4 regions of the Cumulibacter manganitolerans genome follow, and region 3 is predicted to be linked to each of the others. Evidence: riboswitches for the same ligand, from Rfam matches in the RefSeq annotation. Region 3 holds a riboswitch; each other region holds the start of a gene.
The links. Region 3 has a riboswitch for S-adenosylmethionine ahead of F8A92_RS05725 (flavin reductase family protein). Riboswitches for the same ligand answer to the same signal wherever they lie in the genome.
Positions count from the first base shown of each region.

Region 1 (2,174 bases), on a different contig from region 3:
CGTACTGCTGGCTCTGGTCGGCGTTCGCGAGCCAGAACTCCAGCACGACGGGGACCTGCATGGACTGCTCGATGAGCTGCTGCAGGTTGGCCTCGGTCACCTCGACGACGTACTGGCCGCCCTGGCCGCCGGCGGGAGCGGCGTCGGGCGCGCCGGACGACGGCGGCTGGGCGCCCGAGGCGGGCGGCTGCTCCGTGGCATCGGCCTGCAGCGCCGACTGGCCGGCCTGCGAGCGCGCCGCGTCGGCACGCGCCTTGAGGCCGCTGAGGTCGACGGCTCCGGACAGGGCCGCGGACAGCGCGGCCTGCTGGGCCTGGGGACGGGGGCGGGGCCTGGTCACTTGGGGGTCCTTTCGTGGTCGGACTGCTGGGTCAGGGGGTGAGACCCGAGGCGAGCAGGGCGTCGAGGACGGCGCGGTCGCCGTCGATCTGCCAGCGGTCGGAGGGCGTGCGCCGCCACAGGCCGGTGACGAGGTCGGACGCCGACGCGGTGGCGGTCACCGCCGCCTCCTGCGGCGCGGAGCCGCCGGTGCCGTGCCGGTAGTCGACCACACCGGTGCGCTCGCTCGGCAGCAGCAGCCACCAGTCGCCGGTATCGGCGGCGACCAGGCGGATGGGCGCACCCACCGCGGCGGGCTGGTCGGCGTGCCGCCTCGGGACCATCACGTCGAGGACCTCGCTGACGCCGTCCGCCGCGAGCTCGACGTCGTAGGCGACGGCGTTGCCGCCGGCGAGCTCGACGTCGACGCGGTGCATCTCGACCTCGTGCGGCTGCCGCCTGATCCAGAAGCCGACCGATCGGTCGCTGCCGAAGGACCAGGACGGCGCGGCAGGGTCGGCCGCGCGCAGCGCCTCGACCAGCGCCCCGGCCTGGTCGGCGTACCACTGGGTGAGCTCGCCCGACGGCTCGTCGCGCGGCGTCCGGGGCCCGTTGCCGGCGATGATGCCGCGGGTCCAGGAGTGCACGCCGCCGAGGTGCGCGAGCAGGTCGCCGACCCGCCAGCCCGGGCACGACGGGACGTCGGCGTCCGGACCGACTCGGCGCGCGCACTCGGTGAGCCGCGCCGCCGAGCGCTCGAGCGCCGCGAGGTAGGTGTCGTGGGACAGCACGGTGGTCATCACCCCAGCCTAGTTACCGCCGTGCGCGTCGTCCCAGGTCGGTCCGTCCGAACCCGCCCACGGGCGCGCACCGAAAACTTGTCGCCCGGGCGTCGTACGCTCGGCGTAGGTCCAGAGCCCTGGCGGAAAGTTCCGGCTGGCCAGGCAGCAACCCGCCCGTCGCGGGTGCTCCGGAGACAGACCGGCCGCCCGCGATCCCTCGCGAGCGGAACGACGGACGGGACACTCCGCGTCCGCGCACGAAGGAGGTCACCATGGACCAGCACGTCTACGCACCCGGCTACCGGATGCACTTCATCCACGGCCGCCAGCTCGGGGAGACCTGGTGGGGCTGGCGGGACGCGGTGGTGGACGGCTACGACCGGCGTACCGGGCGGCTGACGCTGACCTACCTCGCCGAGCAGCCGACCGTCGAGGTGTGGCACGACCGCGAGCTCGCCGTCACCGCCGGCGCCCCGGCGCGGGTCCACGAGGGCCTGCACGCCGTCGACCTCGGCGGCACCTGGATCAACGTGCGGATCGAGTCCGGGGGATTCACCGCGCTGCGGGTGCCGCAGACCGCCATCACCTCCGTCGCCGACGGCACCGGCATCGCCGTGAACCGGCCGCCGCAGGAGTAGCCGGCCCTTCCCCCACACAGCGAAAGCGGGCTTCGTGGGTGAAAGCGGGGAAGCTTCCCCGCTTTCACCTGCGAAGCCCGCTGCGCAGATTCCGGCGACCGCCGCTGGACGACGGCTAGAACCGTGCCGGCTCCCGGTACACGCCCCACTCGTCGCGCAGCGCGTCGCAGATCTCGCCGAGCGTGGCCTCGGCGCGGCACGCCTCCAGCATCGAGGGGATCATGTTCTGCGAGCCACGCGCGGCCGCGAGCATCTCGTCGAGGGCCGCGCGGACCCGTCCCTCGTCGCGCCCCTCCTTGCGCTCGGCCAGCACCCGACGCTGCTCGAGCTCGACCTCGTGGCTGATCCGCAGGATCTCGAGCTCCTCCTCGTCGGTCTGGGTGAGGGTGTTGACGCCCACGACCTTCTTGTCGCCCTTCTCCAGCGACGCCTGGTA
Region 1 is NZ_WBKP01000003.1:115,623-117,796, reverse strand. Features, by position in the region: gene F8A92_RS02040 (co-chaperone YbbN) at 1-340, opposite strand, end outside; gene F8A92_RS02035 (maleylpyruvate isomerase family mycothiol-dependent enzyme) at 372-1,118, opposite strand; SAM riboswitch class IV at 1,227-1,338, shown strand; gene F8A92_RS02030 (hypothetical protein) at 1,373-1,738, shown strand; gene F8A92_RS02025 (acyl-CoA mutase large subunit family protein) at 1,854-2,174, opposite strand, start outside.
Region 1: linked by a shared signal. The riboswitch ahead of F8A92_RS02030 (hypothetical protein) and the one ahead of F8A92_RS05725 (flavin reductase family protein) in region 3 are both predicted to bind S-adenosylmethionine.

Region 2 (2,174 bases), on a different contig from region 3:
CGGGTGATCGCGACGAGGTCGGTGGGCAGCGCGGCCGGGCGTAGGCGGAAGCCGTCTAGGCCGGCGTCGGCCCACTCGATCAGCAGGCCGGCCAGCCGCTCGGGCGTGGTGGCGATGATCGCGGCGTCGGACTGCAGCGCCGAGCCGGCCAGGTCGTCGAGACGGTGGCGGCGGTCGCGTGCCGCCTGCTCGGTGTGGTCCAGCACCACGAGCAGATCGGCGTTGATCAGCAGCGGTGTGCCCGTGCGCGCGACGGACGCCTCGGCCGACCGGACCTGCTCGATGATCCCGGGCACCTCGTCGACGGTCTGGGGCGTGACGAACACGAGGTCGGCGCCGCGGGCCGCCAGCTCGTAGGGGATCTGGGCGTGGGCGAGCGCGGTGACGACCGGCTGGCCTTGTGGCGGTCGAGGGGTGATCGACGGCCCCTTGACGCTGAAGGCCGGCCCTTCGAAGTCGATGTAGTGCAGCTTGCCGCGGTCGATGAAGCGGCCGGTGGCGATGTCGCGGATCTCCGCGTCGTCCTCCCAGCTGTCCCACAGCCGGCGAACCGCCTCGATCACGTCGGCCGCCTCGTCGAACAGCTCGCGCACCACGCGACGGGACGCATCGTCAGACTCCCAGTTCCGACCTATAGCGGGGATCTGGCGCCGTCCGAAATGCTCAGCTTCGTGTGCTTTGCTGGAGACTTGGACGCGCCAGCCGGCACGGCCGTGGCTGACGAAATCCAGCGTGGCGAGTGACTTCGAGACGTGGAAGGGTTCCGTGTGGGTGGTCGTGACCGTCGGCACCAGGCCGATCGAGGACGTGACCGGCCCGAGTGCGGCGGCGATCAGGGCGGCGTCGAGACGGCCGCGAACCTGGTCGGTTCGGGAGTCGGGTGGGCCGCCGAAGTGATCGGACTGCAGACCGAGCGAGTCCTCGATGGTGACGAAGTCGAGCAGACCGCGCTCCGCCTCGGCCGCGAGGTCGGCCCAGTAGGCGGTGCTGAACAGGTCCGCGGGCCGTGCCGCCGGCTCGCGCCAGGCGGCCGGATGCCAGCCAGCGCCGTCGAGGGCGACGGATAGCCCGATGTTCTCGGAAGGGCGCGAAAGAGTTGGGGGGTTGGTGGACATGGTGGAGGCACCTCGTGGTGAAAGGGCACATCACCGCCGCAGAAGGAAGGCGTGTCGAGCGCGCAAGCGGAATCGGTGCCGCGGCTGCGACGGGACGGAGGTGTCCCTCAGGTGATGTGTGAAGCGAACGTCGGGCTGGAACGCGCTCTTAGCGCGGACAGCGCATGCTGGCGACGAGTGCCAGGTCGACGTACAGCCGCCACGCGGCTTCGTGACCGGCCAGCGGCCGGGAGTGTGCGGCGTGGATACCAGACGTGGCGTCCATGACTGGCTTCTCCTTCCGCATCGGCGATCTCGCGCTTGCCGATCGCTCGTGCGATCCGGCCCGGTCCTCACCTGGAGCACCCCTCCGCGAGACGGGGGTTGCTGGTCGCCGAGCCAGGGCTTGACGGCGACTCTCGTGACCTCGTTGAACAGTAAACGACGATTCGCGGATCGCCAACCCTTGTGGGCGGCATCACGTCCGTGGGATGACGTTGACATCTTCCCCGGGGCGTAGTCGGCTCGGGGCAGGGACGAGATCGGGAGAGGCAGGCAGATGAGCGAGGCGCGGCCGGCGACGGACACCTATCTGGGCGGCCTGCGGGTCCTCGAGCTCGCCGACGAGGCGGGCGAGTACGCCGGCAAGCTGCTGGCCGGCCTCGGGGCCGACGTCGTGAAGATCGAGCCGCTCGGCGGTGAGCACACCCGCCGGTACGGCCCCTTCTACCGCGACGAGCCGCACCCCGAGCGCAGCCTCTACTTCTGGCACTACAACGTCGCCAAGCGCTCGGTCAGCGTCGATCTCGACACGCCGGCGGGTCGGCAGGCGTTCGCCCGCCTCGCCGAGCATGCGGACGTCGTGATCGATGCGCGTCCGGGCAGCTACCTCGCCGACCGCGAGCTGGGCCACGACGCGCTGTCGCGGGCGAACCCAGGGCTCGTGTACCTGCGCATCACCCCGTTCGGCGAGGACGGCCCCTGGGCCGGGTTCCTCGGCAGCGATCTGGTGCATCTGGCTCTTGGCGGGATGGCGATGAACTCCGGGTACGACCCCGAGCCCGACGGGCATTACGACAC
Region 2 is NZ_WBKP01000009.1:50,393-52,566, reverse strand. Features, by position in the region: gene F8A92_RS05360 (LLM class flavin-dependent oxidoreductase) at 1-1,115, opposite strand, end outside; SAM riboswitch class IV at 1,407-1,521, opposite strand; gene F8A92_RS05355 (CaiB/BaiF CoA transferase family protein) at 1,654-2,174, shown strand, end outside.
Region 2: linked by a shared signal. The riboswitch ahead of F8A92_RS05360 (LLM class flavin-dependent oxidoreductase) and the one ahead of F8A92_RS05725 (flavin reductase family protein) in region 3 are both predicted to bind S-adenosylmethionine.

Region 3 (2,174 bases):
GCCGTTGCGCTCGGCCTGGGCCCCGACGTCCAGCACCTGCTCGCGGACGCCGTCGACGGTGTTGCCGTTCATGAAGTACCAGTCCGACAGGCGGGCCGCCATCGCGCGGGCGGACGTCGAGTTGCCGCCCTGGAAGACCTCGGGCGCCACCTTCGGCTGGGGCCGGAACGTGACGTCACGGGTGCGGTAGAAGTCGCCGCGGTAGGTGAAGCCGTCCTCGTCCCACAGCCCGCGGAGCACCTCGATGAACTCCTCGCTGCGCCGGTAGCGCTCCTCGTGATCGAGCCAGTCGAGCCCGAGGTCGGTGTACTCGCGCTTGAACCAGCCGGAGACGACGTTCAGGCAGAACCGGCCGTTCGTGGTCTCCTGCGCGGTGGCCGCGAGCTTGGCGAGCACGTGCGGCGGCCACTGCCCCGGGTGGACGGCGGCGATCACCTTCAGCCGCTCGGTGGCCGCGAGCAGCGCCAGCGAGAAGCTGACCGACTCGTGCTGCGCGTCCGCGCCGTACGACGCGAGGTAGCGCACCTGGGTGAGCGCGTAGTCGAACCCGACCTGCTCGGCGGTGCGGGCCAGGTCGATGTTGTACGCCGGGCTGTGGCTGGTGCGCTGCTCGATGTTCGACACGACGAGGCCGCCGGAGACGTTGGGGACCCAGTAGGCGAAGTGCAGGGGTGCGGAGGTCATGAGGATGACATCCCTTTCATGATGGGAAAGCGGCTGGGCTAGGAGGCGGACGGGAGCAGGCGGTCGCCGGGGGTGAACGCGCCGCGGTGGTGCAGCAGCGGGACCGCCGAGTTGACCGAGCCCTTCTCGACGGCGGCGAGCACGACGTACGAGTCCCCGGCCTCCACCAGCTCGCGGACGACGAGGACCAGGCGGGCGCAGGTGTCGGTGAGCGCCGGCAGGCCGTTGCTGTCCGGTCGCCAGCTGCCGTCGTCGGGGAACCGCGCGGAGGGGTCCCGCGAGAACCGGCCGGCAAGGTCGGTCTGCGCGGCGTCGAGCAGGTGCGCGGCGATCCGGTCGCCGCGGCGGATCGCGCCGATCGACGACGACGTCCGGCTGAGGTTGAAGCTCACCAGCGGTGGCTCCATGGAGACCGAGACGACGGAGGTCGCGGTGAAGCCCACGGGGCCGTCGTCGGTGGAGCCGGTGATGATCCAGGTGGGGTAGGCGGCGCGGCGGAACACCGAGCGGGCCACGGCGCGTTCGAAGGGGCGGACGGAGGCGGGAGGGCAGGCGATGCACATGGGAATTCGGAACCAGACGTGAAGATGATGCGCGAGGATCGACCGCCGGGTAGGCGATCGAACCGAGAAGAAGGCGGCGCGCGGCGCGCGCGAGAGACGGAGGCGGTGCTAGGCGGGCGTCAGCAACAGTCGCCGACGCCGCGGCGCATGAGGTCCACGAAGATGCGCAGGTGCGGATGGTGCGACCGCGGCGGGGCGGTGTGGCGCATGGAGTCCTCCATCGATCCTGGCGTGAGCACCTGTCCCGAGATCGGGGTGGTTGCTGCGGCGTCGTCGAGCCAGATCTCTCAGCCGCTCTGGATGGTGCGCATATTCGAGCACGCCATCCGCCCCGCGGTCAACTGTCTCGCGATCGTCGTCACATCGCCGCGCTACTGGACCCCCTCGGTCGCCTTCCCGGACGTACTCGTGCGGGCGTAGTTCGAGCGCAGCGTCGCGAGCCGGTCGCGATAGGCCCGGACGTTGCCCAGCTTGATCTCCTCGTACCCGCGGATCATGTCCGGCAGGTCGGCGATCTGCGCGGCGACCGGGAGGTTCGCCGCGCTCAGCGTGCCGAGCAGCCCGTCGATCTCGCTGCGGTAGTCGTCGATGAGAGCGCGCTCGACGCGCCGTACTTCCGCCTTGCCGAAGGGATCCAGCCGCGTGCCGCGCAGGCGCTTCATCTTGACCAGAGCCTTGAACGCCGCCTCGCCGACCGGCTGCGGCAGCGCGATCTTGGAGTCCATGCCCAGCGCCCGCAGCATCGGCGGGTGCAGCTTGAACGCGAACGAGGCGTCCTCGCCGAAGGTGGCCTTGATGTCGGCGCGCAGCTTGGGGTCCAGCGACAGCCTGGCCACCTCGTACTCGTCCTTGTAGGCCATCAGCTTGTACAGCTGCTTGGCGACGTTCTCGGCGAGCGCCGTCGAGCCCGGCGCGACGGCCGCCTCG
Region 3 is NZ_WBKP01000010.1:23,946-26,119, forward strand. Features, by position in the region: gene sfnG (dimethylsulfone monooxygenase SfnG) at 1-684, opposite strand, end outside; gene F8A92_RS05725 (flavin reductase family protein) at 723-1,199, opposite strand; SAM riboswitch class I at 1,462-1,554, opposite strand; gene F8A92_RS05730 (indolepyruvate ferredoxin oxidoreductase family protein) at 1,619-2,174, opposite strand, start outside.

Region 4 (2,174 bases), on a different contig from region 3:
GGCGGCGGCCTTCGAGCGCGCCGCCGGCGGGTTCGCCGAGCTGTCGGAGAATGGGACGCGGCTCGCCGTCTGAGGCGGCCCGGAAGGATCGCATGAAACGCACGGAGCAGGTGTACCTCCGGCCCAGCCGGTACAGCGAGTGGACGTGCTGTTCCACGTCGCGCAGTCCGAGTTCGGCAGCGCCAGGGGGTGTGCCGCGACTTCGCGCACCTCGTCATCGCCCTGCTGCGGGGGATGTCGGTCCCCGCACGGCTGGCCGCGGTCTACGCGCCGGGGCTGGACCCGATGGACTTCCATGCCGTCGCCGAGGCGTTCGTCGACGGCCAGTGGTGGCTGCCCGTCGAGGACCGCACCGCCCTGATCCCGCTGCTCTGACCCGGACCGCCGAAGGGCCCGCACCGAGACTCGGTGCGGGCCCTTCGGGCAGATCAGAGGGTGATGCGGGTCAGCCGACGATGCGGACCTGGTCGGCCTGCGGGCCCTTGTCGCTCTGGGTGACCTCGAACTCGACGCGCTGGCCCTCGTCGAGGGCGCGGTAGCCGTCCATGACGATCGCCGAGTGGTGGACGAAGACGTCCTGGCCGCCGTCGACAGCGATGAAGCCGAAGCCCTTTTCGGCGTTGAACCACTTCACGGTTCCCTGTGCCACGTGCACTCCTGATGTGATGCTGGGTTCAGGCCCCACGGTTGCCGGGCCCGGGTCTTGCTCCCCGCACACACACTGCAGGTGCTGAACGACGACCGGCGCTCACGTTACCGGGAGCGCGCTGGCCGGTGCGATTGACAACGGGTAACAAAACCACAACGTCATCGGGACCTTCCGGCGAACGACGCCCCGGCTGCCGGGCCCCGATCCGGTGTCGTATAAATTTGAACCAGGTCACGAGATCCAGCGACAAGCCCCGGCTGGCTGGACGGCAACCCTCCACCTGCGGTGGGGTGCTCCGGGTGAGGACCGGGCAGGCGATCAGGTCCGATCGCCTGCAAGCGCGGGTTCTTTCGGCATCGAAGGACCCCTGACCTCCACGGGAGAGAACTGTCATGAGCACCGCCCCTGAGAACTGGTCGTTCGAGACCAAGCAGATCCACGCCGGCCAGACCGCCGACGAGGTGACCGGCTCGCGCGCGCTGCCGATCTACCAGACGACGTCGTTCGTGTTCAAGGACGCCGAGCAGGCCGCGGCCCGCTTCGCCCTCAGCGACCTCGGCCCCATCTACACCCGCATCACCAACCCCACCCAGGAGGCGGTCGAGGGACGGATCGCCGCCCTGGAGGGCGGCGTGGGCGCGCTGCTGCTCGCCTCCGGGCAGTCGGCGGAGACGCTGGCGATCATCAACGTCGCCGAGGCCGGCGACCACGTCGTCGCCTCGCCGTCGCTGTACGGCGGCACCTACAACCTGCTCAAGCACACGCTGCGCAAGCTCGGCATCGAGACGACCTTCGTCACCGACCCGACCGATCCGCAGTCCTGGAAGGACGCCGTCCGCGACAACACCAAGCTGTTCTTCGGCGAGACCATCGCCAACCCGTCCGGCCAGATCCTCGACATCGAGGCGATCGCCGCCGTCGCGCACGACGCCGGCGTCCCGCTCATCGTCGACAACACGATCGCCACGCCGTACGTACTCAACCCGCTCTCGCACGGCGCCGACGTCGTCATCCACTCCGCGACGAAGTACCTCGGTGGCCATGGGACGTCGATCGCCGGCGTGATCGTAGACGGCGGCAGCTTCGACTTCGCGCAGCACCCGGAGCGCTTCCCGAACTACAACCAGCCCGACCCGTCGTACAACGGGCTGACCTACGCCAAGGACCTCGGCGTCGGCTCGGCGTTCGGGGCGAACCTGTCGTTCATCCTCAAGGCCCGCGTGCAGCTGCTGCGCGACCTGGGGCCGGCGATCTCGCCGTTCAACGCGTTCCTCGTCTCGCAGGGCATCGAGACCCTCAGCCTGCGGATGGACCGGCACCTGGAGAACACCCGCAAGGTCGCGGAGTTCCTGCAGGGGCACCCGCAGGTCGAGAAGGTCATCTGGTCCTCGCTCGAGGGCTCGCCGTACTACGACCTCGCGCAGAAGTACACGCCCAAGGGCGCCGGCGCGGTGCTGTCCTTCGAGATCGCCGGCGGCAAGGAGGCGGGCGCGAGGTTCGTCGACGCGCTGACGCTGCACAGCCA
Region 4 is NZ_WBKP01000027.1:7,736-9,909, forward strand. Features, by position in the region: gene F8A92_RS10990 (amidase) at 1-73, shown strand, start outside; partial or broken gene F8A92_RS10995 (transglutaminase-like domain-containing protein) at 139-375, shown strand; gene F8A92_RS11000 (cold-shock protein) at 446-649, opposite strand; SAM riboswitch class IV at 879-996, shown strand; gene F8A92_RS11005 (bifunctional o-acetylhomoserine/o-acetylserine sulfhydrylase) at 1,042-2,174, shown strand, end outside.
Region 4: linked by a shared signal. The riboswitch ahead of F8A92_RS11005 (bifunctional o-acetylhomoserine/o-acetylserine sulfhydrylase) and the one ahead of F8A92_RS05725 (flavin reductase family protein) in region 3 are both predicted to bind S-adenosylmethionine.